DNA from 3 places in the Burkholderia latens genome. Region 1 is predicted to be linked to each of the others. Evidence: predicted binding sites of a transcription regulator. Region 1 holds the regulator's gene; each other region holds the start of a gene.
The links. The regulator FliA, encoded in region 1, starts transcription of late flagellar genes. The targets are predictions, from matches to a motif close to CTAAAGTTTNNNNNNNNNNNGCCGNTA.
Positions count from the first base shown of each region.

Region 2: the regulator FliA is predicted to act here: its motif matches at 2,693-2,719, upstream of WK25_RS05190 (DUF4088 family protein).
Region 3: the regulator FliA is predicted to act here: its motif matches at 7,280-7,306, upstream of flgM (flagellar biosynthesis anti-sigma factor FlgM).

Region 1 is NZ_CP013435.1:277,348-287,612, forward strand. Features, by position in the region: gene ahcY (adenosylhomocysteinase) at 1-1,169, opposite strand, end outside; S-adenosyl-L-homocysteine riboswitch at 1,204-1,319, opposite strand; gene WK25_RS01375 (RNA polymerase sigma factor FliA) at 1,407-2,141, opposite strand; gene WK25_RS01380 (MinD/ParA family ATP-binding protein) at 2,164-2,982, opposite strand; gene flhF (flagellar biosynthesis protein FlhF) at 2,975-4,747, opposite strand; gene flhA (flagellar biosynthesis protein FlhA) at 4,744-6,846, opposite strand; gene flhB (flagellar biosynthesis protein FlhB) at 6,843-8,042, opposite strand; gene WK25_RS01400 (DUF805 domain-containing protein) at 8,361-8,741, opposite strand; gene WK25_RS01405 (VOC family protein) at 9,120-9,617, opposite strand; gene WK25_RS01410 (DUF3443 family protein) at 9,802-10,265, opposite strand, start outside.
Region 2 is NZ_CP013435.1:1,098,801-1,109,065, reverse strand. Features, by position in the region: gene WK25_RS05210 (CreA family protein) at 1-478, shown strand, start outside; gene WK25_RS05205 (AraC family transcriptional regulator) at 539-1,441, shown strand; gene WK25_RS05200 (AzlC family ABC transporter permease) at 1,563-2,336, shown strand; gene WK25_RS05195 (AzlD domain-containing protein) at 2,333-2,671, shown strand; gene WK25_RS05190 (DUF4088 family protein) at 2,832-3,605, shown strand; gene WK25_RS05185 (hypothetical protein) at 3,723-4,124, opposite strand; gene WK25_RS05180 (RNA-binding S4 domain-containing protein) at 4,401-4,619, shown strand; gene norM (multidrug efflux MATE transporter NorM) at 4,760-6,148, shown strand; gene fumC (class II fumarate hydratase) at 6,290-7,684, shown strand; gene WK25_RS05165 (acyl-CoA thioesterase) at 7,729-8,241, opposite strand; gene WK25_RS31620 (hypothetical protein) at 8,363-8,503, opposite strand; gene WK25_RS05155 (ArsR/SmtB family transcription factor) at 8,685-9,395, shown strand; gene WK25_RS05150 (DUF6600 domain-containing protein) at 9,558-10,265, shown strand, end outside.
Region 3 is NZ_CP013435.1:3,157,530-3,167,794, forward strand. Features, by position in the region: gene WK25_RS14620 (flagellar basal body P-ring protein FlgI) at 1-363, opposite strand, end outside; gene flgH (flagellar basal body L-ring protein FlgH) at 369-1,058, opposite strand; gene flgG (flagellar basal-body rod protein FlgG) at 1,079-1,867, opposite strand; gene flgF (flagellar basal-body rod protein FlgF) at 1,903-2,661, opposite strand; gene flgE (flagellar hook protein FlgE) at 2,682-3,923, opposite strand; gene flgD (flagellar hook assembly protein FlgD) at 3,952-4,695, opposite strand; gene flgC (flagellar basal body rod protein FlgC) at 4,757-5,182, opposite strand; gene flgB (flagellar basal body rod protein FlgB) at 5,219-5,707, opposite strand; gene flgA (flagellar basal body P-ring formation chaperone FlgA) at 5,913-7,217, shown strand; gene flgM (flagellar biosynthesis anti-sigma factor FlgM) at 7,336-7,668, shown strand; gene WK25_RS14670 (flagella synthesis protein FlgN) at 7,754-8,194, shown strand; gene WK25_RS14675 (M24 family metallopeptidase) at 8,290-10,140, opposite strand.

The DNA.
Region 1 (10,265 bases):
GCGCAGCCGAGGTTCACGAGGCGGCCTTCCGCCAGCAGGATGATGCGCTTGCCGTCCGGGAAGATGATGTGGTCGACCTGCGGCTTGATGTTTTCCCACTGGTACTGGCGGGTCGACGCGACGTCGATTTCCGAATCGAAGTGACCGATGTTGCAGACGATCGCGTTGTGGCGCATCGCCTTCATGTGATCGTGGTTGATCACGTGGTAGTTGCCGGTCGCCGTCACGAAGATGTCGGCCTTGTCGGCCGCATATTCCATCGTCACGACGCGGTAGCCTTCCATTGCCGCCTGCAGCGCGCAGATCGGATCGATTTCGGTGACCCACACGGTCGCGCCGAGGCCGCGCAGCGATTGCGCGCAGCCCTTGCCCACGTCGCCGTAGCCGGCGACGACCGCAACCTTGCCCGCGATCATCACGTCGGTCGCGCGCTTGATGCCGTCGACGAGCGACTCGCGGCAGCCGTACAGGTTGTCGAACTTCGATTTCGTGACCGAGTCGTTCACGTTGAACGCCGGGAACGGCAGGCGGCCGTCCTTTTCCATCTGGTACAGGCGGTGCACGCCGGTCGTCGTTTCCTCGGTCACGCCCTTGATGTGCGCGAGGCGCTTCGAATACCAGTTCGCGTCGATGTCGAGGTGCTTCGCGATCGACTTGTACAGCGCGACTTCTTCTTCGTTGGTCGGCTTCGCGATCACCGAACGGTCCTTCTCGGCCTTCGAGCCGAGAATCAGCAGCAGCGTTGCGTCGCCGCCGTCGTCCAGGATCATGTTCGCGAATTCGCCGTTCGGCCATTCGAAGATGCGGTGCGAGAACTCCCAGTATTCGTCGAGCGACTCGCCCTTGAACGCGAACACCGGCGTGCCGGCTTCGACGATCGCGGCAGCGGCGTGGTCCTGCGTCGAGAAGATGTTGCACGATGCCCAGCGCACGTCCGCGCCGAGCGCCTTCAGCGTCTCGATCAGCACGCCGGTCTGGATCGTCATGTGCAGCGAACCGGCGATGCGCGCGCCCTTCAGCGGCTGCTGCGCCTTGTATTCGTCGCGGATCTGCACGAGGCCCGGCATTTCGGTCTCGGCGATGTTCAGCTCCTTGCGGCCCCAGCCTGCAAGCGCCATGTCGGCGACGACGTAATCGTTGGAAACCTTGGAATCGATAATGGCGTTCATCACGCCCTCCTTTCTAAAAAAGTTCTAGAAATTGGTGACGTGAGCGCCGTTCAGGAAGCGGGGCCGGCGCGCATCTGGCCGCACGGCTGCTTGGTGAAGCTCTCCGAGCCTGGCGGACGCAGATGGTCCGTCGCAACGCTCCTCGGAAAACGGGTGGGATTGTAGCAAATCGGCGCGGGAATTGTGCGCCGCGCGCACCACGCGCGGCGTCGGCGCGCGTGGGAGGCGATGAAGGGGTCAGTTCTCCGCGCCGACCCACGCCTGTTCGCGCAGCCGCGCGCGCAGACGCGCGACCGCCTGGCTGTGCAGCTGGCACACGCGCGACTCGCTGACCTCGAGCACCGCGCCGATCTCGCGCAGGTTCAGCCCGCGCTCGTAGTACAGCGACATCAGCAGTTTCTCGCGCTCGGGCAGCCGGTCGATCGCCTCGACGAGCGCCTCGCGCAGATGCTCGTCGAGCAGCGCCGACAACGGATCGGCGTGATCGACGCGGTAGCGGTCGAGAAACGGCTCGTCGTCGGCCGCGCGATCGAAATCCTCGTAGTAGATCAGCTGGCTGCCGTGCAGGTCCTGCAGCATCCCCTGGTATTCGTCGAGCGGCATCTTCAGATGCTCGGCGATCTCGGCCTCGCTCGCCGAACGGCCGAGCTGCTGCTCGACCTGGTGCACCGCGTACTCGACCTCGCGCGACGTCTTGCGCAGGCTGCGCGGCAGCCAGTCGTTGCTGCGCAGCTCGTCGAGCATCGCGCCGCGGATGCGCTGCGTCGCGTAGGTCTCGAACTGCGCGCCCTGGTCTTCCTTGTAGCGGCCGGCCGCGTCCATCAGGCCGATCATGCCGGCCTGGATCAGGTCGTCGAGGTCGACGCTCGCCGGCATCTTCGCGACGAGCTGCAGCCCGAGACGCCGCACGAGCGGCGCGTATTGGGCGAGCACGTCGGCCTGGGTCATCTTTCCCTGAGCGTTGTACATCATGGCTCTCTCCTTCCGGTGGCGCTCACGCGGCGTGCGCCGCACCCGCCTCGTAAGACGGCTTGCCGCCCGCATGGACGGCGCGGCCGGCGCCCGGGCCCGGGCGCATCGGCCAGTACAGCAGGTCGGCGGCAATCTGCCGGTAATCGCGCGCGGCCGACGACGACGGAAACGCGTCGACCGCGGTATGCATCAGGTCGCGCGCATGCTCGACGAGCGGATCGGCGCTCACGCAGCCGGCGTCGTCAATCGACACCGTCAGGTAGCGGCTCGCGACGCCCGCGAGATTGTCGAACGCGGTCTTCGCATCCGCGTGACTGCCGACGTGGTTGGTCAGCACGCGGAACTGCGCGATCGCGTGCGCAAAATGCAGGCGCTTCATGCACGCATACGCCTCGGTGATCGCCTGCGCGGCGACGCGCGTGACGATCAGCACGTCGTGCGCCTCGCGCGCGAGCGCCGAGAACCCGCCGTCCGCGCCGAGTTGCGCGTCGACCAGCACGATGTCGGCCTGCCCGTCGATGAAGTCGCTCAGCTGCGTGTCGCTGTAGCCGTCGCGTGCAAGCCGCGCAGCCGCGCACAGCCCGAAGCCGGCCGCCACCCGCGTGCGCTCGCCGTCGCGCAGCCACGCGCCGCCGAGCGTCGCCGCGGCCGATTGCACGTCAGCGCGCTCGTCGACGACGAGCACGTCCTTGCCGAGCGCGGTCAGCGCGGCCGCGACGTTGACGACGGTCGACGTGCAGCCGACGCCGGTCGGCCCGCCCGTCACCGCGACGATGCGCGACGCGCGCCCGGCGAGCAGGCGCCGCAGCCCTTCGGCCTGGTCGATGATCCGTTTATCCAAATCGCACCTCGTGCAGCTCGGCGGTGGAACGTGCGGTCAGTGCGGAGAGCAGCGTCGGCATGTCCTCGTCTTGCGGCACGAAGGGCGAGCCGTCGCGCGGCACACAGAACGCGCTTTTCAGCAGGAACCGGGTCGACGCGACGTACAGGTTCTCCGGCACCTTCTGGCCGGTCGACACGTAGTGAACCGGCAGCTTGTAGCGGATCACCGTGTCGAGCACGCCGCCGAGATGTGTCGCCTCGTCGAGCTTGGTCAGGATGCAGCCGGCGAGATCGGGATACTCGGCCGCGCTGCGATACGCCTGGACGACCTCGTTGAGCGTGTCGCCGTGGCTCGTCGCGTTGAGCAGCAGCAGGCGCTGCACCGGCGCGTTCGCACCATGCAGCATCGCGATCTGGTCGGACAGCGCACGGTCGCGCTGGCTCATGCCGATCGTGTCGATCAGCACGATGTGCTTGTTGCGCAGCTCGGACAGCGCGAGTTCGAGATCGCCCGCGTCCTTCACCGCGTGCACGGGCACGCCGAGAATCTTGCCGAAGATGCGAAGCTGCTCGTGGCCGCCGATCCGGTAGCTGTCGGTGGTCAGCAGCGCGACCTTGCTTGCGCCGAAGCGCATCACGCAGCGCGCGGCGAGCTTCGCGGTCGTCGTGGTCTTGCCGACGCCGGTCGGCCCCATCAGCGCGAACACGCCGCCGCGCTCCATCAGCGCATCCTCGTTTTCGAGCACCGGCAGGTTCGCCGCGAGCACCGACTGCGCCCACTCGGCCGCCTGCTCGAAGGTCTGAGCGCCGTCGCCGGAAGGCAGGTTGTCGACCAGCATGCGCACCAGTTGCGCGGAGAACCCGGCCGAGAACAGGTGCTTGCCCAGCGCGCCGTGCACCGGGCTGCGGCGCTGCCGGTCGTGCCACATCAGGCTGTCGAACTGCTCTTCCATCATCCCGCGCATCGCGCCGAGCTCGTTCATCACCGTGCCGGTGACGATCTGCTCGATCCGCGCGTTCACCGCGTCGGCCACCGCGGCGGCGGCGTCGGCCGACAGGCGCGTGCGCTCGCCGGGCTTCGCGGTGCTCGTTTCGGTCGCGCGGGCAGCCGCGGCGGCCGGCATCCGGCGCTCGGCGTCGCGCACGATGTCGCGCGCCCAGCCGGGCGGCGTCGCGGACGCGGCGCCCTGCTGCGCGCGAACCGGCGCCTGCGGCGCGGCCGCCGCGGCCTGCGCGCGCGCGATCAGCGCTTCGCGCTGCTGCGTCAGGCGCTTCGCGTGCTCGACGAGCCACGGTGCGGGTTCGGAAGCCGCGGCCGGCGGCGTGGCCGGCGACGGCGACGCGTGGGCTGCGGCATGGGCATGCGCGCGAGCGTCGGTTTCGGTGTGGGCGTCCGTATCGGTGTCGAACGATGACGGTTCCGCGGGCGGCTGAGCGGTGTCGGCGCTCGCGCCGAACACCGACGAGAACACGTCGGGCAACCCGCCTTCGCCGGCCGCATACGGATTGACGGCCGGGCGCGCGTGCACGGCACCCGGACGCGACACGATGCCCGGCACTGCGGCAGCCGGTACGGAATCCGTGCCACGCGGCACGACGGTGCGCGCACGCGCGGCGGCCGGCGGCGCGACCGCCGCGAGCTCGGAGTCGGCAAGCGCGACGATTTCGACACTGCCGTCATCGAGCGTGCGGTTCGACAGCACGACGGCGTCGGCGCCCAGCGCCTCTCGCACGAGACGAAGCGCGTCGCGGCTCGTCGCGCCGGTGAATTTGCGAATGTTCAAGCGGAACCCCCGATGACGTTAACGACTTTGATCGTGCGTGTGTCCGGCACTTCGGCATACGACAGCACTTTCAGTTGCGGCAGGCTGCGGCGCAGGAAGCGCGCGAGCATCGCCCGCAGCGCGTGCTGCACCAGCAGCACCGGCGGCAGCCCGAGATTCTGTTGACGCAGCATCGCCTGTTGCGTGCCGGTCAGAAGGTTGTGCGCGAGGCCGGGCTCGAGGCCCGGGTTCGCGCCGGTCGCGAGCGCCTGCGACAGCACGCGCTCGAGATTCGAATCGAGACCCATCACCTGCATCTCGCCCGCGCCCGGATACCACTGCTGCGTGATCGCGCGGCCGAGCGCCAGCCGCACCGCGGCGGTGATCTCGTACGCGTCGCCGCGGCCCGCGTGTTCGGACACGGCCTCGAGAATCGTGCGCATGTCGCGAATCGGCACGCCTTCGTCGAGCAGGTTCTGCAGCACCTTCTGCAGCGTGGTGAGCGAGATCGTCTTCGGCACGAGATCCTCGACGAGCGACGGCGCATCCTTGCCAGTGCGCTCGACGAGCGCCTGCACTTCCTGGCGGCCGAGCAGTTCGGCCGCGTGCTGGACGACGAGATGGTTCAGGTGCGTCGCGACGACCGTGCTCGCATCGACGACGGTGTAGCCGTACACCTGCGCCTGCTCGCGCAGCGCGACGTCGATCCACACGGCCGGCAGCCCGAACGCCGGATCCTGCGTCGCGGCGCCCGGCAGCGCGGCCGTCACCTGGCCCGGGTTGATCGCGAGCCATTGGCCCGGGAACACTTCGCCCGAACCGATCTCCACGCCCTTCAGCGCGATCCGGTATGCGTTCGGCCGCAGTTCGAGGTTGTCGCGGATGTGGATCACCGGCGGCAGGAAGCCGATTTCCTGCGCGAATTTCTTGCGGATGCTCTTGATGCGCTTGAGCAGCTCGCCATCGCTGTTCTTGTCGACGAGCGGAATCAGCCGGTAGCCGACTTCGAGGCCGAGCGGATCGATCAGCTGGACGTCGTCCCAGGTCGCCTCGTGGCTGTCGGCCGGCAGCGCGGCGGGCGGCGCGATCTCGGTCAGGTCGCCGGCCGCGACGCGCGCGGCCGCCCGGCGAGACTGCAAGCGGGCCAGCCAGATCGCGCCGCCGCCGAGCAGCAGGAACGCGAAGTGCGGCATGCCGGGGATCAGCCCCATCAGCACGATGATCGCGCCGGTGATGGTCAGCACGCGCGGGTTCGTGAACAGCTGGCCGGTGATCTGCGTGCCGATGTCCTCGTCGGTCGCGACGCGCGACACGATCACGCCGGCGGCCGTCGAGATCACGAGCGACGGGATCTGCGCGACGAGGCCGTCGCCGATCGTCAGCAGCGTGTAGTTGGTGCCGGCCGCGGCGAACGACATGTCGTGCTGGACCATCCCGACGATCAGCCCGCCGATCACGTTGATCGCCATGATGATCAGGCCGGCAATCGCGTCGCCGCGCACGAACTTCGACGCGCCGTCCATCGACCCGTAGAACTCGGCTTCCTGCGACACGGCGAGACGGCGCTTGCGCGCCTGCTCTTCGTTGATGAGGCCCGCGTTCAGGTCGGCGTCGATCGCCATCTGCTTGCCCGGCATCGCGTCGAGCGTGAAGCGCGCGGACACTTCGGCGATCCGCCCCGCGCCCTTCGTGATCACCATGAAGTTGATGATCATCAGGATCACGAACACGACGATGCCGACCGCGAAGTTGCCGCCGACGAGGAAGTGGCCGAACGCCTCGATCACCTGGCCGGCTGCATCGGGGCCGGTGTGGCCCTCGAGCAGCACGACGCGCGTGGACGCAACGTTCAGCGACAGGCGCAGCAGCGTCGAGAACAGCAGCACGCTCGGGAATGCGGCGAAGTCGAGCGGCTTCATCGTGTACATGCTGACGAGCAGCACCATCACGGACAGCGCGATGTTGAACGTGAACAACAGATCCAGCAGCAGCGGCGGCAGCGGCAGGATCATCATCCCCAGGATCATGCAGATGAGGATCGGGCCCGCGAGCGCGCGCAGGTTCGTGCCCGCGAACGGGTTCGCACGCTTGGCGAACAGGCCGGTAGTCGGGGTGCTCATGCTGCGTGTCCTTGCTTGCCGAGCGTGTCTTCGGCTTCTTCGCGCTCGTCGTCGGCCGATACCGACGAACCCTTGTCGAGTTCGGCCGGCACGTCGAGATCGACCGGCGCGGCCGGGAACGCGCCGCCTTCCGAGCGGAACCGCCGCAGCTGATAGACCCACGCGAGCACCTCGGCGACGGCCGAGTACAGCGAGCCGGGAATCTCGCGTTCGATTTCGACGTTGTGATACAGCGCCCGCGCGAGCGGCGGCGCCTCGAGCAGCGGCACGTTGTGCTCGGCCGCGAGTTCGCGGATGCGCGCGGCGACGAGGTTCACGCCCTTCGCGACGACCTTCGGCGCGCGCATCTCGCCGTCCGTGTACTGCAGCGCGACGGCGAAGTGCGTCGGGTTCGTGACGACCACGTCGGCCTTCGGCACGGCGGCCATCATCCGGCGCCGCGCGATCGCGCGCTGCTGCTGGCGGATGCGGCCCTTCACGTGCGGATCGCCTTCGTTCTCGCGATGCTCGCGCTTCACTTCTTCCTTCGTCATGCGCAACTTCTTGTTGTACTGCCAGAGTTGGTAAGGCACGTCGAGCGCGGCGACCACCAGCATCCCGGCGACCGTCGTGCCGCAGCACACGGCCACCAGATGCATCGCGTCCGCGAGCGCCGAGCCGAGCGGCTGAGTCGCGAGGCCGAGCAGTTCGTCCTTGCTGCGCCAGATCGCGATCCCGCCGATCCAGCCGACGACCAGCGTCTTCGCGAGCGACATCCCGAGCTGGATCGGCCCCTGGATCGAGAACATCCGGCCGAGGCCGGCGATCGGGTTCAGGCGGTCGAATTTCAGCTCGAAGGTCTTCTGCGAGATCAGCCAGCCGCCGAGGGCCATCGGCGCGAGCAGCGCGGCGAGACCGGTGAGCGCAAGAAGCGGCAGCAGCGCGGCAAGGCCTTCGACGCTCGCGGCACCCGCCGCCGACAGCATCCGGTGCGTGTCGAACGCAGTCGCGCGATCGAACGCGAACGCGCCGCGCAGCATCGCCTGCAAATGAGCGCCCGACGGACCCGCGAGCAGCCACGCACCGTAGAAACCGGCCGCGAGCAGCGCGAACGAAGCGAGTTCGCGCGAGCGCGCGACCTGCCCCTCCTCGCGCGCCTTCTCGCGGCGCCTCGGAGTGGCGGCTTCGGTTCTGTCGAGATCGCTCTCGTCTGCCACGGGGCCTCCAGTCGGGTACGGCGAAATGCCGTTTTCCAGTGACACCGATTATTCATGCGCACGTCAAACGCCGATCCGTCGAGCAAAGCCGGGAAAGGGGGGTATTTCGGGGAATCGGGCGGGGCGGTGGGGCGGGGGCGAAGCCGAGGAAGCGCGGGGGGTGAGGCGAGAGGCCGGTGAATCGATGGCAGCCGAAGCGGGGAGCGGGATGCGGGAGCGGGAAGCCGCGAAGCGGGAGCGGGAGAAGCGAACCGGTCCAGGCCAGGCGGCGAACGACCGGCCCCGGCGCGACGGCGTCGCGCACGGGGCGGCCGGCATTCAGATCGCCGGAATCGGATCGGCGCCGTAGCGATTCGGGCCGTTCGTGCCGCGCGAGCACATCCACACGAGCAGCAGGATCCCGCCGACGATCGGAATCAACGCGATCAGCAGGAACCAGCCTGAGCGGCCGGTATCGTGCAGCCGGCGCACGGTGACCGCGAGGCTCGGGAGCACCAGCGCAAGCGACACGATCAGTGCGACGAGCGCCAGCAGCAGCGAAATCGCCCCCGTCTCGCGGCCGACGGCGGCGAGCACCTGGCACGCGAGCGACACGATGCCGGTGAGCAGCGCGAAATACCAGTATTCGGCGCGGCGCGCGCGGCCTTCGAATTTCGCGTACTGGTTGAATACGGAACGAATGGCTTCGGTGAAATTCATGTTATTGCCCTCATGTTTTATATCGACGACCCCGGAAACAACGCGGCATTATAAATTTGAATTTCAGCGTGCTGCATCTGTTTTCTCGCAGCGGCCGCCCATCGCCGTCAACGTCGCACAACGGCTGCTGCAACGGCTGAACGCCGCGGCGGCGCCTTGCTTGTCACGTCATTTTAATAATGATTCGTGCCGAACAAAATTAACAGACCGATAATCCATCGGTTGATTGCAGCCGAATGAAACGCGCTGCGATCGATAATCAAAACGGTCGTTCGGTACGCGATTTACCGGACGACGGGGAACAGACGCGCGAATCGCCCGGCCTGCCCCTGCCGCCGCGTGCCGCGCCAGCCGCCCCCGGAGCGGCCGGCCATTCCCCTAGCCGGCCGCCGCTCGCTCCAGCACGCGGAGATCGAGCTTCTTCATCGTCATCACTTCCGCCATCACGCGCTCGGCGCGTGCCGGGTCACCGGCCATCAGTTCGGCCATCTGCACGGGCACCACCTGCCACGACACGCCGAAGCGGTCGCGCAGCCAGCCGCACTGCTGCGCGCGCTCGTCGCCGCCTTCGGCGAGCGCCGCCCAGTAGCGGTCGATCTCGGGCTGATCGCGGCAGTTGACGACGAACGACACGGCCGGCGTGAGCGGAAACGCCGGGCCGCCGTTCAGCGCGAGAAACGCCTGTCCGTCGAGTTCGAACGACACCGTCATCACCGTGCCCTCGGCCTGCCCCGACGCCTGCGCGCCGGCCTTGCCGTAGCGCGCGACGTGCAGGATGCGCGCGTCGTCGAACACCGAGACGTAGAAGTTCGCCGCCGCCTCGGCGTCGCGGTCGAACCACAGGAACGGCGTGATGCGTTGAATACGCTGGCTCATGGCGCTGTCTCCTCGATGTCGTGGCGGCACCGGTGCCGGTCTTATATCGTAGACGCTGTAACGGGACGGTGCGGCCGACCGGCCCGTAGTCGGGAATCCGGAACCCGGAATCCGGAATCCGGAGACGAACGAAAAAAGGGGGCGATTGCTCGCCCCCTCTCCGGTAGCCGCCGCGCGCTCGCGTTCAGAACGCGACGTAAGGCTGCGCGCCGCCGCTCGACGTCTTGTCCATCCCGAAGTAGATCGTCTTGCCGTAGAAATGCGGCATGCCGAGATCGAGCCACAACGACGGCCTCGACTGATCCGCGCTCAGCCATCCAGCGATATCGTTGAACGCGAATGTCGAACTGTTTTGAAACAACGAATCCGCATTTGCTACCGCCATCGAAACAGTACCGGCCGTGCCGTTTTTACCGGTCAACGTCGCTGTATAGGTCGTTGTCGTCGTCGGGCAATAGAAATCCGAATTCTGGTTGCAGATAGGTGTGGCTTGAGAGTCAAAGAAGTAAGCGTTGGAACCCGTATCGAAAAATGCGCCGCCGCCGTTCGCGGTCAACAACTGACGGCCTTGGAACGTTGCGTCGACATCGCCACCTGTCGTCGAAGTCAGCATGGTCGACGCATTGAGTGCATTATTGCTCCGCGTTC
Region 2 (10,265 bases), 820 kb from region 1:
CCGCCTTTTTTCCGCCGCACCCATCGCCCTTCTCCTCTCCGCCGTGGCCGCAGCGCCGCTCGCGCATGCGGAGGAAGTCGGCAGCGTCAACACCCATTTCCGCGTGACGGGCTCCGACCGCGTGGTCGTCGAAGCGTACGACGATCCGCTCGTGACGGGCGTCACCTGTTACGTGTCGCGTGCGCGCACCGGCGGAATCAAGGGCACGCTCGGCGTCGCCGAGGATCCGAGCGAAGCATCAATCGCATGCCGGCAGGTCGGCCCGCTCAGCTTCAAGGAACCGCTGAAGCAGCAGACCGACGTATTCAGCGAGCGCATGTCGTTCATCTTCAAGACGCTGCACGTCGTGCGCGTGGTCGACAAGAAGCGCAACACGCTCGTCTACCTGACCTACAGCGACCGCATCGTCAGCGGCAGCCCGAAGAACGCCGTGACCGCCGTGCCGATGCCGGCCGGCACGACAATTCCGGTCAAGTAAGCGCGACTCGCCGGGCACGCGAACGATACACTGTCGACTCGACCGCCCCCGCGCCCGACCATGTCCGCCGCCCGCCTTCCCGACGCCGCACGCTACTGGCGCACACCGCTGCTGCCGGATGCGGATCTGCTCACGGCCACCTATCGAAACCATTCGTTCGCGCCGCACTGGCACGACGCATACACGATCCCCGTGATCCTCGAGGGCGCGGAACGCTACACCTATCGCGGGACCGGCCATGTCGCCGAAACGGGCACCGTGCCCGTGATCAATCCCGGTGAAGTGCACACCGGCTCGCGTGCGACCGACGAAGGCTGGTGCTATCGCGTCAGTTACGTGCCGGTCGACTTCATCCGTGCGCTCGCGAGCGCGATCGCTGGTCGACCGCAAGATGCGCCATGGTTTCCGTCCGGCGTGATCCGCGACACCGATCTCGCGGCACGGCTCGCGCTTGCGCACCGGATGATGGAAGCAGGCAGCGAATGCATGCGGCCCGGCCGCGCACACGCGCAACCACCCGGCGACGTGGCCGCAACCACCGAGCTGCGCGTGTACGATCCGCTCGCCGCAGAAACGGCAATGCTCGACGCGCTGTCGACGCTGATCGCGCGCCATGCCGACGCGCGGCTGCGGCCGGCGCGGGTCGCGGCCGACGAGCCGCGCGTCGAGGCGATGCGCGAGCGGCTCGCAGCCGACCTCACGAGCCCGGTCACCCTCGACGACGTTGCGCAGGCCGCCGGCCTGTCGCCGTTTCATGCGGCGCGACTCTTCACCCGCACGACCGGCATGCCGCCGCATGCGTGGCGCAACCAGCTGCGGCTGCAGCGCGCGCTGGCGCCGCTGCGCGCCGGCGTACCGGTCGCCGACGTCGCCGCGGCCAGCGGCTTCGTCGACCAGAGTCACTTCACCCGGCATTTCAAACGGATGTTCGGCGTACCGCCCGGCCGCTGGCAGGCGCGCTGACGCGCGCGCTCCGTCACGGCCTTCGTCCATGCACGGCGCCGGCACGCGGCTTGCGGCGCGATACGCGGCGGGCGCAAGAACATACAAGCCGCCACGGCGACAGCCCGCTATCCTCCGTCACATGGAGAAGCGCCCCTTGAACCCTGTACCCGACTCTTCCCCCCCGCCGCGCCGGCCGCTCGACGAATGGCTCGACGGCGCCCGCGACACGATCCCGATGATGATCGGCGCCGCGCCGTTCGGCGTGATCTTCGGCACGCTCGTCGGTGGCGGCCCGCTTGCCGCCTGGCACGGCGCGCTGATGTCGCTCGCGGTGTTCGCCGGCTCCGCGCAGTTCATCGCGGTCGGGTTGATCGCCGGCAGCGCGAGCTTCGTCGTCGTGCTCGCGACGACGCTGATCGTGAACGTGCGCCACCTGCTGTACAGCGCGACCCTCGCGCCGTACGTCGCGCACCTGCCGCTGCGCTGGCGCGCGACGCTCGGCGCGCTACTGACCGACGAAGTGTTCGCGGTCGCCTACGCGCACTACCGGCACTTCCCGCCCGGTTCGATCGGCCCGCACTACTTTTTCGGCTCGGGCCTCGCGATGTACCTGAACTGGCAGGTCTGGACGCTCGCTGGCCTCGGTTTCGGCGCGGCATTCCCGGGCCTTCAGTCGCTCGGCCTCGATTTCGCGATGGCGGCAACCTTCATCGCGATCGTGGTCCCGCAACTGCGCACGCTCCGCTATCTGGCGGCCGCCGCGACAGCCGGCACGCTCGCGTATTTCTGGCAGGGATGGCCGTACAAGCTCGGGCTGCTCGGCGCGGTCGCGGCCGGCGTGCTGGTCGGCGTCGCGCTCACGCTGCTGCACGGACGTTCGCGCGCCGGCTCCCGCACGGAGACCGCATCGTGAGCTACGCGCTGCTGATCCTCGGAATGGCCGCGATCACCTACGCGATCCGGACGACCCTCTTCCTGTTCGGCGAGCGGCTCACGTTCCCGCCGCTCGTGCGAACCGCACTCGGCTTCGTGCCGGTCACCGTGCTGACCGCAATCATCGTGCCGATGACCGTCTCGCCGCACGGCGGGACGGCCGAACTGTCGTTGCGCAATCCCCAGCTCGTCGGCGCGCTCGCCGCGGTGCTCGTGTCCGCGACGACACGCCGGCCGCTTGTGACGATCGCGGTCGGGCTCGCGGTGTTCTTCTTCTGGCAAGGGATCGTGATGCCGCACTGGCTGGCGGCCTGAGCAGGGCTGCGCCGCTCCGCGCTCAAGTTTCCGTGCGGCGGGCCGATATCACGCATGAAGACCCGCCATCGGCCTCGGCGCGAACCGGTTCGTCGACGCTGCGCCCGCACCGGTGCGCGGTTCGGCGCGCCGGCCGCGCGGGCCGCCATCGAGACGATTCATGGGCCAGATCACGCTTTCCCTGAAGGACGACACGCTTGCGTCCCTGCGCAAGGACTACGACGCATTCGTGCGCGTATCGCTGAAACTCGACCCGCAGTTCGCGACGCCGTCGTTCGAGGATTTCCTGCGCGCCAAGCTGCTCGACAACATGGTGCCGCTGACCGAGCACGCCGTGCAGCGAATGCTCGAGGGCGGCCAGTACGCATGGGCGAAGCGCACCCTCGACAAGGAATTTCCCGACGTCGTCGCGATCCTGATGCGGCAGGCCGGCGAATTCGGCTTCGGCTTTGCGTCGCGTTCCGAATGGACGCCGGACGAACTCGCGAAGGCGTGCCGCGACTGGGCCAAGGCGATTGTCGCCGAAGCGCAGGGCGACCCGTCGCTCGTCGACCCGCTCGCCGCGCAAATCAAAAGCGCGGTGCAAGACATCCAGGCGCTCGAGGAAATGATGCAGACGCCCGCGTGGCGGCTCGCGGAATCGCTGCGCCAGCGCATCTACGAGGCAAAGCTCGCGTGCGAGATGAGCGTCGGCAGCGCCGCGCGCGACAAACTCGGCGAACTGCGCGGGCTGCTGCGGCTCGGGCTCGCGCACGGTTCATTCCAGAAACAGGAAGCGCAGCAGATCATGGAATATCTGCGGCTGCTGAAACCCGAGATCTTCGTCGACGAACCGTACGACGTGTTCGCGCGCCTCGCGGCATGGCTGCGCAGCGTGTTCGCACCGGTCACGCGGGCCGCGCCGGCACCGGGGACGGAGCAGCGCCGGCCATGACGGCCCGCCGCCGCGCATGAAGAACGGCCCGGTTCGCGTGCAGCGAACCGGGCCGTCGATCGATCGCCGTCACGACGCGCCGCCAGGCACGGGCGTTGCGCGGCGATCGCGCACCGCTTACTGCGTCGCGCCCGACGCGGACGCACCGCCCTGCACGCCGGTCGACGCACCGCCTTCGGCCGCCTCGTCGCCGACCTTCGACTTCGTCGAGCCGACATGGTGCTTGGCCGACTTCGCCGCATGCTTGGTGTGCTTCTTCGCCGAGTGGACGGACGACGCGGCCGTATCCTTCGCGCCATCCGCTGCCGTGCCGACCGCATCGGTCGCGGCGCCCGCCGTGCCCGACGTATTCGCGCCGGCGCCGCCTTGCATGCCTGCGCCTGCGCCAGCCGCGGGCGTCTGCGTCTGCATGCCTGCACCCGCGCTGCCCTGCGTTGCGGCGCCGGTCTGCGCAAATGCAGCCGAAGTGGCGAACGCCGTCAGCGCGGCACCGATCAGCATCGTACGAATCTTGGACATGACTATCCTCCTCAAGAAGTTGTGCGCGCGCAGCGCATCGATGCGCTCCGTCGCGTCCCCCGCCGCAACACGCAGCGGGTACGACGAAAGACCGGCCGCTCGCACGGTCGGTTCTCGAATCTCTCAGACTGTTACCCACCGTTTCATTTGCTGACGTATCAATCACACTCCTTAACAACCGCGGCGCGAGCGTGCGCGCGGCCGCGCTCGCGTGCCGGCCCGCAGTGCCGTATGATGCGGAGCGATTCCTTCCGCGCGTCGCGCGCCTCCCTCGTCATGCCCAATCTGGATTTCACGCTCACCGGCGAATACGTCGAGCTGCACAACCTTCTGAAAATCACTGGCCTCGCGGATAGCGGCGGCACCGCGAAGATGTTCGTCGCGTCCGGCGCGGTGAAAGTCGACGGCGTGGTCGAACTGCGTAAAACGTGCAAGATCCGCGCGGGCCAGGTCGTGCTGTTCGGCGATACGCGAATCGCGGTACACGACGCATAGCCGAAGCACGTAGCGTTCCCCTGCCCGCGACATGGCCATCGCCGCGCGCGTTCGACACCGTTCGAATAAAGCCGTAAGCTAGCCGTCTCTCAAAATAAATACAGACAGCGCGGGGCCGCACCCGCGCGAGCGCCCATTCCATGTCGCATTCCGGTCTTACGCGGACGGCCGCCGCGCCGCCGTCCCTGTCCACTCATGCCGCCGATACCGCGCGCCTCGCCGCACCGCTCGCGATCGCGCAGCTCTCGCAGATGGCGATGAGCGTCACCGACACGGTGCTGCTCGGCTCGCTCGGCCCCGATTCGCTCGCGGCCGGCGGCCTCGGCGCGAACTTCTTCTTCGTCATCGTGACCGTGCTGCAGGGCGTGCTGTCGTCGATCAGCGTGAGCGTCGCGCATGCGCGCGGCGCGCAGGCCGAACACCGCGTGCCGCACATCTACTGGACGGGCTTCGTGCTGTCGGTGCTGCTCGCGATTCCGGCCATCGTCGCGCTGTCGCTGTCCGAACCGATCCTGCTGATGTTCCACGAGCCGCCCACGCTTGCGCATCATGTCGGCGAGTACACCGGCATCCTGCGCTTCGCGGCGCTCGGCAGCCTGATCGGCGTCGGGCTGATGCGCGCGTTCCTGCCCGCCATCGGCGCCGCGCGGCGGCTGCTGTGGGTGTCGATCGGCGGCGTCGGGATCAACGCCGTGCTGAACTACGGGCTGATCCACGGTGCATTCGGCCTGCCGCGGCTCGGCTTCCTCGGCTCCGCGGTGGCGACGACCATCACGATCTGGCTCACTGCGCTCGCACTGATCTGGCTGCTGCACGGGCGCCAGCGGTTCCGCCATTTCGTGACCGCCGCACGTCCGAAGCTGCCGCTGATGGGCGAGCTGATCGGCATTGGCTGGCCGGTGGCAATCACGTATGGGGTCGAATCGACGCTCTTTCTCGCGACGGGCCTGACCGTCGGCGTGCTCGGCGCGACGTCGCTCGCCGCGCACCAGATCGCGCTGAACGTCGCATCGGTCGCGTTCATGGTGCCGCTCGCGATCGGCCAGGCCGCGAACGTGCGGGTCGGCTACTGGGTCGGCGCCGGCCAGCCGGTCGCCGCACGCCATGCGGGCTTCGTCGCGCTGGGCCTCGGGATCGCGTTCATGTCGCTGTCGGGCCTCGTGCTGATCGTCGCGCCGCATGCGATCGTCGGCCTGTACCTGCAACTCGATGACCCGGCCAATGCGGCGACCGTGTCGCTCGCCGCATCGCTGCTCGGCATCGCCGCAGTGTTCCAGATCGTCGACGGGATGCAGACGGTCGGCTCGGGCGCACTGCGCGGGCTGCGCGACACGCGCATCCCGATGCTCGCAGCGACCTTCGGCTACTGGGGCATCGGCTTCCCGACCGGTTACTGGCTGGCGTTCCATGCGGGCCTCGGCGCGCGCGGCCTGTGGTGGGGGCTCGCGGCCGGCCTCGCGAGTGTCGCCGTGCTGATGGCCTGTCGCTTCCACATGAAGACCGCGTCGCTCATCGCGTCCGCGCGCTGAGCGCGACACGACGGGAAATCCCCGCCGGCGCTATGCTTGTCGATTGAAGACCCACGACGCCGCGCGAGCGGCGCAACTGCCTCACGATACGCCAGACGCCGCGCGACGCGCGGCCTTTCCCATTTCCTGGAGGAGTGCATCATGAACGAAGCAGTTCGGATGGAACGCGACACGTTCGGCGAGATCGCCGTGCCGGCCGACCGGCTCTGGGGCGCGCAGACCGAGCGCTCGCTGCAGAATTTCCGGATCTCGACCGAGAAGCAGTCGCCCGAGCTGATCCATGCGCTCGCGATCGTGAAGCGCGCCGCGGCCGCCGTGAACCAGTCGCTGGGCGTGCTCGCCGACGACAAGGCGCGCGCGATCATCGACGCGGCCGACGAGATCATCGCCGGCAAGCATCCGCGCGAATTTCCGCTCGCGGTATGGCAGACAGGCTCCGGCACGCAGACCAACATGAACCTGAACGAGGTGATCGCGAACCGCGCAAGCGAGCTGCTCGGCGGCGAACGCGGCGAGGCGCGCAAGGTTCATCCGAACGACGACGTGAACCGCGGCCAGTCGTCGAACGATGTGTTCCCGACCGCGATGCACGTCGCAGCCGCATACGCGATCGTCAACCATCTGCTGCCCGCGCTGCGCACACTGCGCGCAACGCTCGACGCGAAATCGAAGGCCTTCGCCGACATCGTGAAGATCGGCCGCACGCACCTGCAGGACGCGACGCCGCTCACGCTCGGGCAGGAATTTTCCGGCTATGTCGCGCAGCTCGACCACGGCATCCGGCACGTCGAATCGGCGCTGCCGCACCTGTACGAGCTCGCGCTCGGCGGCACTGCGGTCGGCACCGGGCTGAACGCGCATCCGGAATTCGCAGTGCGCGTGGCCGACGAGATCGGCCGGCTGACGAAGCTGCCGTTCGTGACCGCGCCGAGCAAGTTCGAGGTGATGGCGGCCGCCGACGCGCTGGTGTTCGCGCACGGTGCGCTGAAGACGGTCGCAGCCGGCCTGATGAAGATCGCGAACGACGTCCGCTGGCTCGCGAGCGGGCCGCGCTGCGGGCTCGGAGAACTGTCGATTCCGGAGAACGAACCGGGCAGCTCGATCATGCCGGGCAAGGTGAACCCGACGCAGTCGGAGGCCGTGACGATGCTGTGCTGCCAGGTGTTCGGCAACGACGTCGCGGTGAACGTCGGCGGCGCGAGCGGCAACTTCGAGTTGAACGTATTCCGGCCGATGATCGCGCACAACGTGCTGCAGTCGGTGCGTCTCCTCGCCGACGGCGCGCAGAGCTTCAACGACCACTGCGCGGTGGGCATCGAGCCGAACCGCGCGCGCATCGACCTTCTGCTGAACGAATCGCTGATGCTCGTGACGGCGCTCAATCCGCACATCGGCTACGACAAGGCCGCGCAGATCGCGAAGAAAGCGCACAAGGAAGGCACGACGCTGAAGGCCGCCGCGCTCGCGCTCGGCTACCTGACCGAGGCGGAATTCGATGCATGGGTGCGACCGGAGCAGATGATCGGATCGCGGTAGACGGATACGATGCGATGGCGGCGCGGGCACGGCGCCCGCTGCCGTCAGACCGTGCCTTTCGCGACTTCCTCGGGTTTCATCTCGACGATCTTGTCGAGCGCGGCGCGCACGTCGGCCGCATACTTCGCGAGCACCTTTTGCTCATCGGTTTCGGGCACGAACGGCGGCACCGGCACCGGGTTGCCGTTTTCGTCCACCGCGACGAACACGACGAGGCAGTCGGTGGTCTGGCGCAGCACGCCGCCCTTCGGGTCGCCGGCGTGCACCGACACGTGGATGTGCATGCTGGTGCGGCCCGTCGCGACGACGCGCGCCTTCAGCTCGACCAGATTGCCGACGAGGATCGGGCGCTGGAACCGGATGTTGCCGACGCTGACCGTCACGCAATAGCGGCTCGACCAGACGGCCGCACACGCATACGCGACCTCGTCGATCCACTTCATCAACGCGCCGCCATGCACCTTCCCGCCGAAGTTGACCGACGACGGCTCGGCGAGAAAGCGGAATACGGTTTCGGTGCGGTCGAGGGCAGCCGGTACGGGGGACGGGTGGGACATCTTGTGAGCTCCAGGCAGCGTGCGTACTGCGATCGGCGCATTATACGTTGCACTGCGACAACACGTCGCGGCCCCACTGCGCGGCGCCCGCGCCGCCGGACGCGGACTCGCTGGGCCGCCATCAGCGGCGCACCGTGATGCCCTGGTCGATGGTGCCGTACATTTCGAGGCTACCGCCCCGCTCGCCCGCGGCGCCGCTGCCGCCCTGCGCACAGGCCGCGCAGACGAACGCGGCCGCCAACAGGCAAAAAATCGTCTTCATCGTCGTATCGTGCCCAGTCCGGCGGCCCGCTGCCGCCGCGTGCGACCATTCTACGCGGGCGCGCGCCGCTGCCACGGTTCGCATGCCACCGCCGCGCCGCATCCGACATTTCAGCCCAGCCCGAAACATCGAATGGCAACCGCGCCTACACTGCGATCATTGCACCGGACGAGACACGACGATGACCGATCAAGACGACCACCATTTTCCGGGCCTGAGCCGGATCGGCGCGCTGATCGCCGATCCGGGGCGCGCGGCGATGCTGTGGGTGCTGATGGACGGCAGCGCGCGGCCGGCTGGCGAACTCACGATGATCGCGGGGCTGTCGCCCTCCGCGGCGAGCGCGCATCTCGCACGCCTGACCGAAGGCGGGCTGCTCGCGCTCGAAGTCCGCGGCCGGCACCGCTACTACCGGCTTGCGTCGGCCGACATCGCGGCGTCGCTCGAGGCGCTCGCGAACGTGGCCCGAGCAGCCGCGCCGAACCGTCCCGTGCCGCCGCCGTCGCGCACGGTTCCGGCCGAGCTGCGCTATGCGCGCACCTGCTACGACCACATGGCCGGCGAGCTCGCGGTCCGCATCTTCGACGGACTCACGGCGCGCGGCTGGCTGCAAACAGGCGACGGCGACGCAATCGAGACCACCGAGCAGGGCACGCAAGCGCTCGCGCGCTGGGGCATCGACGTCGCGCAGCAGCGCACCCGCCGGCGCCGCTTCGCGTGCGGCTGCCTCGACTGGAGCGAGCGCCGCGCGCATCTCGGCGGTGCGCTCGGCGCGGCGCTGCTCGACAGCTTCTGCACGCACGGCTGGATCGAGCGTACCGCGCGGCCGCGCGTGCTGCGCGTCACCGTGCCCGGACAGCAGGTTTTCGACGACTGGCTTACGTCCGCTTGACGCACACATTGCGACCGCACGACAACGGCGCGCGATGGACAGGTTTTGTTACATCGCACGCTAGTCGATTTACAAAACACCGAGCACTGAAACAGGTCGAGCGGATATCGTGAACTGAACGGCGCGAATCGACGCGCCGCAATAACGACGAAGACGCTCACCATGGCTTCCCTGTTCATCCTCACGCGAACCGCCCGCTGCACGCTGCTCGCGTTCGCCGCGCTAACCGCCCTGCCCGCCGCATTCGCGCAATCGACGCAGGCGCCGGTGTATGCACCCGCCCGGCAAGCGGGCGGCGACCCGCCGAGCCGCGTCGCACGGCTGAACTACATGTCGGGCGCCGTGACGACGGAGCCGGCCGGCACCGATACCTGGTCGTACGCAGCAGTCAACCGGCCGCTGACGACAGGCGACCAGCTCTGGAACGATGCGGGCGCACGCTCGGAGCTGCACATCGGCTCGACCGCCGTCCGGCTCGGCGAATCGACGAGCCTGTCGGTGCTGAACCTCGACGACACGACGACGCAGCTGAAGGTCGGCCTCGGCACCGTGTCGACTCACGTGCGCGCGCTGCCGCCCGGTGGCTCGTACGAAATCGACACGCCGAATCTTGCGCTCGGCATCACGGCCCCTGGCGACTATCGCGTCGATGTCGCACCGGACGGTGCGAGTACGACGGTCACCGTGCGCAGCGGCAGCGCGACCGTCTACGGCAGTAACGGGCAGTATCCGCTGTCGCCTGGGCAACAGATCGTGTTCACCGGCACCGACCTTCAGGTCGCGCAGCAATCGAGCGCGCCGGCCCCCGACGCGCTCGACCAGTGGGCCGCGAGCCGCGATGCGGCCGAGCAGCGCTCGGTGTCGGCCCGC
Region 3 (10,265 bases), 450 kb from region 1:
GAACGGCGGCAGCGTGGCGGTCACCATCACCGCCGCGACGTTCTTCAGCTGCATGTTGTTCAGCGACGACGGGCCGCCGTTCGCCGAACCGTTGTTGATCGAGATGCCGAGGTTCGCGAGCATGTTCGCGAGCGTCTGCGTCGTGAACGGCGTCTGCATCGTCTGGTCGCCCGTGCCGTCGAGGCCGACGACAAGGCCGTAGCCGATCAGCGGGTTGTCGCGCACGCCCTGGATCTGCGCGAGATCCTTCAGGCGCTCCGCGTGCGCGGGCGCGGCGCCGAGCACGCACGCGGCCAGCACGAACGCGGCGGCCAGCGCACGGGACGCGCGCAGCGGCAGGCGGTGGAAAAGAGGCTGCGCCATCGTCGTCACCACGGTGCGATGTTGAGGAAGAAGCGCTGCAGCCAGCCCATCGTCTCGGCTTCGTTGATGTAGCCCTTCGACGAGTATTCGATCTTCGCGTCGGCGACCTGCGTCGAGTAGACGGAGTTCGCGCCCGAGATCGTGTTCGGGTTGACGACCCCCGAGAAGCGCACGAATTCGTTGCCTTGGTTGATCAGCATCTGCTTCTCGCCGCTGACGACGAGGTTGCCGTTCGGCAGCACGTTGGTGACGGTCACCGTGATCGTGCCGTTGAACGTGTTCGCCGCGCTCGCGCCGCCGGTCGCCGCGAACTTGTTCGCGCCGGTCGCCGACAGGTTCGCCTTCGCGAACAGGCCGCCGAGGAAGCCGGCCGTCGGCACGTTGAAGTCGGTGTTGCCCTGCCGGTTCGTGTTCGCGCCCGACGACTTCGTCGCGTTGATGTTTTCCGCGATCATGATCGTCAGGATGTCGCCGACGTTGCGCGGCCGCTGATCTTCGAACAGCGGCCGGCCCGCGTAGCCGGGGTTGTAGATCGAGCCGGGCGCCTGCATCGACATCGGCATCGGCGGCTGCGCCGTCATCGGCTGCTGGATGATCGGATCGCGCGGAATCTGCGCGCAACCGGCGAGCGCGGCCACCGCGACCGCGCACGCGGCGCGGACGGAGGCTGACGGGAGGAGGCGAACCTGCTTCATGGCGACGACGGATGTTCCGGTTAGCTCTTCATCTGCGTGACGGTCTGCAGCATCTGGTCGGACGTCGTCACGGCCTTGCTGTTGATCTCGTACGCGCGCTGCGTCTGAATCATGTTGACGAGCTCCTGCACGACGTTCACGTTCGACGCCTCGACATAGCCCTGGTTGAGCACGCCCGCGCCGTTCAGGCCCGGCTGCGACACGTTCGGCGCGCCCGACGACGTGGTCTCGGCGAACAGGTTCTCGCCCTTCGCCTCGAGGCCGGCCGGGTTGATGAAGGTCGCGATCTGCAGCGAGCCGATCTGCACCGCGTTGCTCGAACCCGGCTGCGTGACCGACACGACGCCGTCCTTGCCGATCGTCAGCGACTGCGCGTTCTGCGGCACCGTGATCGCCGGCAGAACCTGGTAGCCGCTCGACGTGACGAGCTGCCCCTGCGCGTTGGTCTGAAACGAGCCGTCGCGCGTATACGCGTTCGTGCCATCCGGCATCAGCACCTGGAAGAAGCCCGCGCCGTTGATCGCGACGTCCTTCGAGTTGCCGGTTTGCGTCAGGCCGCCCTGCGTGTACAGGCGCTCCGTCGCGACCTGCTGCACGCCGGTGCCGAGCTGCAGGCCCGACGGCAGCTCCGTCTGCTGCGTCGAGTTCGCGCCCGGCTGGCGGATCGTCTGGTACAGCAAATCCTCGAACACCGCGCGCGACGCCTTGAAGCCGTTCGTGCTGGTGTTCGCGAGGTTGTTCGAGATCACGTCCATCTGCGCCTGCTGCGCATTCATGCCGGTGGCGGCAATGTAGAGCGATCGGTTCATGTTGCATCTTCTCCTGGTAGCGAGGGCGGGGCCGCTCAGCTGAAGTTGAGCAGCTGGTTCGCCGACTGCTCGTTCTGGTCGGCCGTCTGGATCAGCTTCGACTGCAGCTGGAACGCCCGTGCGTTGTCGATCATCGCGACCATCGCGGTCACCGGATTCACGTTGCTGCCTTCGAGCGAGTTCGGCGTGACGACCACGGCCGGGTCGGCATCCGCAGGATTGCCGTCGGCGGTGCGGAACAGCCCATCGTTGCCGCGCGTGAGCGTGGCCGGGTCGGGATTCACGAGCTTCATCTGGTCGACGATCGCGACCGCGGTCGGCGGGTCGCCCGGCATCAGCGCGGACACCGTGCCGTCCTTGCCGATCGTCACTTCCGCGTTCGGCGGCACCGAGATCGGTCCGCCGTTGCCGATCACCGGCAGGTTGCTCGCGTTGACGAGCTGGCCGTTCTCGTCGACGTGCAGATTGCCCGCGCGCGTGTACGCCTCGCCGCCGTCGGCCGTCTGCACCGCCAGCCAGCCGGCGCCCTGCACCGCGACATCGAGCGGGTTGCCGGTGCGCGTGATCGGACCCGGCGCATAGTCCGCACCCGGCGTCGACGCGAGCACGTAGGTGCGCGTCGTCGTCGGGTCGACGTTGCTGCCGTCGCCGAAATTCATCGGCACCGCGCGGTACGTCGCGAGCTGCGCACGAAAGCCCGTCGTCGATGCGTTCGCGAGGTTGTTCGCGACGATCGCCTGCTGGTCGAGCGACTGCGACGCGCCCGTCATCGCCGTGTAGATCAGTCGGTCCATGGCTGCCGGTTATCCGCGCGTTACAGGTTGATGAGCGTCTGGTCGACGGTCTGCTGCGTCTTGATCGTCTGCGCGTTAGCCTGGTAGTTGCGCTGCGCGGTGATCAGGTTGACGAGCTGCGACGTCAGGTCGACGTTCGAGTTCTCGAGCGCGCTGCCCTGCAGCGAACCGTGGTTCGTGCTGCCCGGCGACGAAATCTGCGGCACGCCCGACGCCGACGATTCGGCGTACTGGTTACCGCCGAGGTTGACGAGCCCGTTCGGGTTGTTGAAGTTCGCGAGCACGATCTGGCCGAGCACCGCGGTCTGGCCGTTCGAGTAGTTGCCGGTCAGCTTGCCGTCGGCGCCGATCGAGAACGTCGTCAGCGTGCCGCTCGCATAGCCGTCCTGCGCGAGGTTGTTCACGCCGTCCTTGCCGCCGTACTGCGTGGTGCCGGTCATGTCGAGCGTGAGCTGCTGCGGCGTCGCCGAGCCGTCGGTGGTCGGCACGGTGAACTGGAACTGGCCGAGCGATGCGGTCGGCGTGGCCGGCGTGCCCGTCGTCGTGCTCTGGATCGCGCCCGACGAATCGAACGTGACCGTGCCGAGGTCCGTCGTCGTGCCGCCCTGCACCCCCGCGTACGCTTCCCACGTGCCGGCCGCGGACTTCACGAAGTACATGTTGACCGCCTGCGACCCGCCGAGCGAGTCGTACACCTGGATCGACGTCGAATAGTTGTACGTCGTGGTGTCGGCCGCGTTGAACGGCGTCTTGGTCGGCACCGTGTCCTGCGAGTTCAGGTTGAACTGGGCCGAGATCTTGGTCGTCGCGGTCGGCGCGATATTGGTGGTCGGCGCCTGCAGCGGCACGGTCTGCGCGGTGTTGATCACGCCGCCCGCGTTGGCCGTGTAGCCCATCAGGTTACGGCCTTGCGAGTCGACGATGAAGCCGTTCTTGTCGCGCTGGAACGTGCCGTCGCGCGAATACGTCGTCACGCCGTTGTTCGACATCTGGAAGAAGCCGTTGCCGTTGATCGCGACGTCGAGCGACGAGTTCGTCGTGTTGATCGTGCCCTGGCCGAACTGCTGCTGCACCGATGCGAGCCCCGTACCGATCCCGATCTGCGTGTTGACCGACGTCGCAACCGAGTTCGCATACATGTCGGAGAACTGCGCGGTACTCGACTTGAAGCCGACCGTGTTCGCGTTCGCGATGTTGTTGCCGATCACGTCGAGCGCGTTCGATGCGCCGGCGAGGCCGCTCAGACCTTGTTGATAACCCATTTCGGTCTCCGTTTTCGAGAAAGCTGGATCAGTTGGTGGTGTTCGTGCCGCCGGACGACGACGCGGTGTTCGGGAAAATCGACGCGACCTGGGTCAGCCCCACGGTCGAGCCGTTCGACAGCACGAGCCCCGCCGTGCCGTCGGCCTGCTTGATTACGCTCTGCACGGTCGCGGCCGTGAGCACGGTCGGCGCGTATGTCTTGCCGTCGCTGCCCGTGTACTGCGCGCTGACGGTGTACGTGCCGTCCGGCAGCGCGTTGCCGGCCGCGTCCGTCGGCGTCCAGTTGAACGGCACCGTGCCGGCCGACTGCTTGCCCGCGTTGATCGTGTTGACGACCGCGCCCGACTTGTTCTTCACGGTGATCGTCAGGTTCGACACGTCGGTCGAGAGCGACACGCCGAACGGCGACGCCGCGCCGCTCTTCACGCCGACGCTGTTGCCCGGCGCGAGCACGTTGGTGCCGATCAGCAGCGCGGCCTGCGTCTGCTGGCCGGCCGCGAGCTGCGTCGACAGCGACGTGAGCGACGTGTTCAGCTGCGCGATGCCGCTCACCGTGTTGATCTGCGCGAGCTGCGACGTCATCTGCGAGCTGTCGACCGGGCTCGTGGGGTCCTGGTTCTGCAGCTGCGTGACGAGCAGCTTCAGGAACGTTGCCTGCAGGTCGCTCGCCGACGTGCCGGTCGTCGACACGTTGTTGGTGTTCATCGTGTCGGTCGGCAGCGTCGACACGTTGGTGCCGTTGCTGCCGATCGTCGTGCTGGTGGATGTCATCCTGGGTGCCTTGGGTCGGAACTGTCGGGTCTATCGGATCTGTGGCGTGGGTCGGCGCGGCTTACGAGCCGATCGTCAGCGTCTTCAACATCAGCGTCTTCGCGGTGTTCAGCGTCTCGACGTTGGCCTGGTACGAGCGCGACGCCGAGATCATGTTCACCATTTCCTGCACCGGATCGACGTTCGGCATCTGCACGTAGCCGTTCGCGTCGGCGGCGGGGTTTGCCGGGTCGTAAGTCGACTTCATCGGCGACGGATCGTCGACGACCTTCGTCACGCGCACGCCGCCGACGCCCTGGCCTGACGCGGTGCGTGCGCCGCCGATCGGATCGGTCGCGAACACGACCTGCTTGGCCTTGTACGGCTTGCCGTCAGGGCCGGTCGCGCTGTCGGCGTTCGCGAGGTTCGACGCGGTAACGTTCAGCCGCTGCGATTGCGCGGACAGCGCCGAACCGGCGACGCCGAAGATGTTCATCAACGAGGGCATGGAGGCTCCTTGTTCGGGTGCGCAAGCGCCGCGCGCTTACGAGTTCGTCGAGATCGCGGCGATCATCGCCTTGATCTGCTGGGTCATCACGGTCATCCCGGTTTCGTAGTGCAGCGCGTTGTTCGCGAACTGCACGCGCTCGACGTCGAGATCGACCGTGTTGCCGTCGAGCGACGGCTGCAGCGGCATCCGGTACTGCGCACGACCGTAGTCGTCGCCCGGGCCGCCGGTCGGAATCAGCTTTACGGTGCCGGCCATGTGGCCCGGCGCCGTGGACACCATCGTCATCCCGCTCGTCACGCCCGCCGGCTGCGCCATCGGCAGCTGCGCGGCGTTGCTCGGCGCAAGCGCGCCGCCCGTCTGCTTCAGCGAGCGCGCGAGCGTCGACGCGAAATCGACGTCGCGGGCCTGGTAGCCCGGCGTGTCGGCGTTCGCGATGTTCGACGACAGCAGTTCCTGCCGATACGCGCGCACATCGAGCGCCTGTCGGCCGAACGCGAATTCGGCATCGAGTTTGTCCAGCATGTGTGCGTCTCTCCGTATGAAGCGCTGCACGCCCCTCGCGCCGGATGGCGACCCAAGAGGCTTTTTTCCATGACAGCGATGGTAGGCGTCGCACGCAACCGGCAATCGGATGAATAACGCGGCAAAGGCCCCCTCTATTCATCGTTTGCGCGACCGCCCGGCTCCCTAGAATGCAACTCGGATCAACGGCTTGGAGGACACGGCAATGGCACGCAGCGCACTTCGCGAAATCGCCGGGCGCGGGATGCGCGTGCGCCGTGCGTTCGCGCTTGCCGCGGTGCTGTGGGCCGCGGCGCCGGCCGCACACGCGGACGACGGGATGATCGTGATTCCCGGCCGCGGCGAGACGGCCGAGACGGCGCTCGCGCATGCGAATGCGGCGAGCGGCGGGCGGCTCGGCGGGAACGCGGGCGCGGTTCCGGATGCGGTCGGAAATGGTGCGCCCGCTGCGGCCGGCGCGGCCGTGGGCGGTGCTTCCGGCACGATCGGCGCGGCCGGGGTTGGGGCAGGCGGTGGTTCCGGCACGGCTCGTGCCGCCGGGATGGCGGCGGGTGCCGATTTCCGCGTGGCCGGTGCCACCGGAGCGGCCGCCGGGTCGCCGGTGCAGCCAGCCGGATCCATGCAGGTGATCAGCGTTCCGGCGCCCGCGTCGGTACCGGCTCCGGCGCCGCGATCCGTCTCCACGGCAGCCCGCGCGAACATCGCGAACGCCGGCTACGGCGCGCCGCGCGCCGTCGATCCCGCCGGTGTCGCAACCGTCGTCGCCGGCGCCGGTGCGGCCGAACCCGCGGCGGCTCCCGCACGGCAGGCGCTCGCCGCCCGCATGGCCGCCGCACGCACAGTTTCACCCACGCCGGACGCTCGCGCGCCGCAACCGACGCAACCCGGCCAGCAAGACCCGGAGTCGATCCGGCGCACGGCGCTCGCGTTCCTCCAGCAGCAGATCGCCGGGCTGCCCGGCAAGACGACCGCGACGGTTGCCGCCGCATTTCCGCGCGGGCTCGCCGCGTGCACGACGCTGGAGCCGTTCCTGCCGACCGGCGCGCGACTATGGGGCCGCACGACCGTCGGCATCCGCTGCGCGGGCGAGCGGCCATGGACGGTCTACCTGCAAGCGAAGGTGACGGTGCAGGCCACGTATTACGTCGCCGCGCGGCAGATCGCCCCCGGCGAGCCGCTGACCGCCGCCGACCTCGTCGCGCGCGACGGCGACCTGACGGTGCTGCCGCTCGCAGTCATCACCGATCCGGCGCAGGCGGTCGGCGCGACGGCGCTGGCCAGGATCGCGGCCGGGTTGCCGCTGCGGCAGGACATGCTGAAGAGCGCCGCGTCGGTGTCGGCCGGCCAGACGGTGCGGGTCGTCGCGGCCGGGCCGGGCTTCACGATCTCGGCCGAGGGCAGCGCGCTCGCGAATGCGGCGCCCGGCCAGTCGGTGCGGGTCAGGATGGCCGCCGGGCAGATCGTCACCGCGGTCGTCAAGGACGCGGGGACCGTGGAAATTCCGCTGTAGGGACGGATCCCGCCGCAAGTTTGTAAAGAATTGTTTATTCGGAGAGTTTCGGGCGCACGGTGCTAAAGTTCGGGCCGACCCGGCCGTTATCTGGGTCATACCGTCCAGGAAAACCATCGTGAAGATCGATTCCACTCCGAACCCGAGCCCCCTCGCGCCGACCGGCAACGGCGCGGCCCGCGCGCAATCCGGCGCGGCTTCGTCGACGTCCGCGCAGGCGGCCGACGCAGGATCGACCGGCGGCGACACGACCGTGAACCTGTCGGGTCTGTCCGGCCAGCTGCGTTCGGCGTCGGCCTCCGGCAGCGCCGACATCGACACGGCCCTCGTCCAGTCGATCAAGGACGCGCTGAACAACGGCACACTGACGATCGACGTGAACAAGATCGCCGACGGCGTACTGAATACCGCCCGCGACCTGCTGCAACAGCAGCGCTCGCCGGGCAACTGAGCCGGCCCGGGGCCCGTCACGCCCTGACCGGTCCCCTGGTTTGCCGGCATGCGCACGCGCGTGCCGGCGCGACGAGCATGAAGCGATGAGAGAAGAGCTGCTGGCCACGGTCAACGACGAACACGCGACGGTCGAAGCGTTCGCGTCCCTGCTCGCCTACGAGGAAAAGGCGCTGACGACACCCGAACCGTTCGAAATGCTGCCCGGCATCGTCGAGAAAAAGACCGAGCTGATCGATCGGCTCGCGCAGCTCGAGCGCATGCGCGACACGCAGTTGTCGGCACTCGGCTTTCCGGCCGGCAAGAAAGGGATGGACCAGGCCGCCGAGCGCGACGCGCGCCTCGCGGGCCGCTGGCAACTCCTGCTGCAGGCCGCCGAGCGCGCGCGCCAGGCCAATGCGACCAACGGGATGCTGATCCGGATCCGGATGGATTACAACGAACGCGCGCTTGCGGTGCTGCGCTCCGCGCCCGCGCCGGCCGGTGTCTACGGGCCCGACGGGCGCGTGTCGGCGCTGATGCGCTGATGCATTGATGCTCTGATGGCGTCAAAAGGCCGGCGCACCGATGCACCGGCCCCACGCAGCGCGGCCCTCTGCCGGCCGTGCGCCGCTTCCTCGCCCTACAGCAGCGGACACGCGGTGACCTGCGTGCCGCGTTCCACGCAAAGCCGTTCGTAGTCGCGCAGATACGCGCGCTCGTCGTCGTCCAGCAGGTCGACGTCGATCAGGTCCCAGTCGTAGCCGACCGTGACGAGGTTCTCGAATCTGACGGCGTCCGATGCCTCGTCGTCCGCGCGCACGATCACGATGTTTTCGATCCGCACGCCGCCCTTGCCCGGCACGTAGATGCCCGGCTCGACCGAAATCACCGCATTCGGCACCAGCCCGTACGTTGCGCCCGGCGCGAAGCGCACGCCGCCCTCATGCACGTGGATCCCGACGCCGTGCCCGGTGCCGTGGCCGAAATCGTAGCCGTGGTCGCGGCACACCTGGCGCACCGTCGCATCGACGTCGCCGCCTGTCGCGTTTTTCGGGAAGCGCGTGACGAGCCCCTTGATGCATGCCTTCAGCGCGACCGTGTAGATTTCGCGCTGCCACGGCTGCGCGACCGTATCCGGCCGCGTGCGGCGCAGCACGACGCGCGTGCAGTCCGTTGCGAAACCCGCGTCGTAATACGCGCCGCTGTCGAGCAGCACAAGTTCGCCTTCGGTCAGCTCGACGTCGGCGCTCGCCGCCGTGTAGTGCGCGAATGCGCTGTTCGCGCCGTTCGCGGCAATCGACGGAAACGTCAGCGCGACAGCCGAGCGCGCGCCGTACGCGTCGTTGATCGCGCGGGCCAGGTCGTACTCGGTATGGCGTTGCCCCGGCTCGCCGGCCTTCGCCCAGCGCATCGTCTCGGCGATCGCGGCCGAACTGCGCGCGAACGCGTCGCGGAACCGGTCGAGCACCGCCGGCGTCTTTCCGGCGCGCAGCGCCTCGACCGGATTGAAATCCGCGTGGCGCGCGTGCGGCCACACGCGGCTCACCGATTCGGCGAGTGCGCAGTTGACCGATTCGAAGCCGTAGCACACGTGGTCGATCGCGAACTGCGCAAGGAAGCGCTCGAGTTCGGCGACGTCGCGCCGGATCACGTGCAACGCCGGATACGATGCGAGTTCGACCGGGCAGCGGTCGCAGCCCTCCGGCAAAAACAGCACGACCTGCTCGCCGATCGCGAACAGGAAGCCCAGATGCGACGACGCATTCGGGATGTGATAGCCGCGGCTGTTCAGCAGATACGCGAGATCGTCCGACGCGCACGTGAAGAACGCGGTCTTGCCGGGCGCCGCGCCCGTGTGCGCGGCGAGCCGCCGGTTCAGCGCGTCGACGTTCTGCGCGACGCTCGCGCCGGTCATCGTTTCCGGCAGCTCGAAGATCGGCCGCTCGACCACCCAGCCCGGCAGCGCGATCGCGCGATCGATCTCCCGCTCCGCGAAGCTCGTCCAGTCGAGCGTCGCGGCCCGTGTCTGCGCGAGCAGCCGATCGCGCTGCGCGACGCTGATCCGCAGCGCATCGTAGCCGACCCGCGCGAGCCGGCTCGCATGTGCGATCAGCCAGTCGGCAAGCGCCTGCCAGATCGTCACGTTCAGCCCGAGCTTCTCGATGCGCACGCGCGCGGGGTCGCACTGCTGCTCGGCCTGCAGGTGATAGCGGCCGTCGACGAACAGCACGAACGGCGGCACGCCGAGCGCGTGTGCGGTCGCCGCGCTCAGGAAGATCCCGCAGCCGGCCGAGCCGTCGAAGCCCGACACCGCGTAGCGCGGATTGTTGCGAAGCGGCACGTATTCGGTGATGTATTCGTCCTGCGACGTGACCACGACCGCGTCGAGCCGCGCGGCGTCGAGCAGGCGCGACAGGCCGGCCTGGGTGTCGGCAACGCGCGCGTGATACGGGGGAAGGCCGGAGAAGCTGTATTTCAGTCGGTCGATCATCGGGAACCCGTTATTCGTTGTCGTCGGCGGCCGGCGGTCGGCGGCATCGCGCGGATCGCGCGCCTGCGGCAGCACGCCGCCCGCGCGTGGCGCACGCGCAGCCCCGCCGGCAGCGAGGGCTGCGG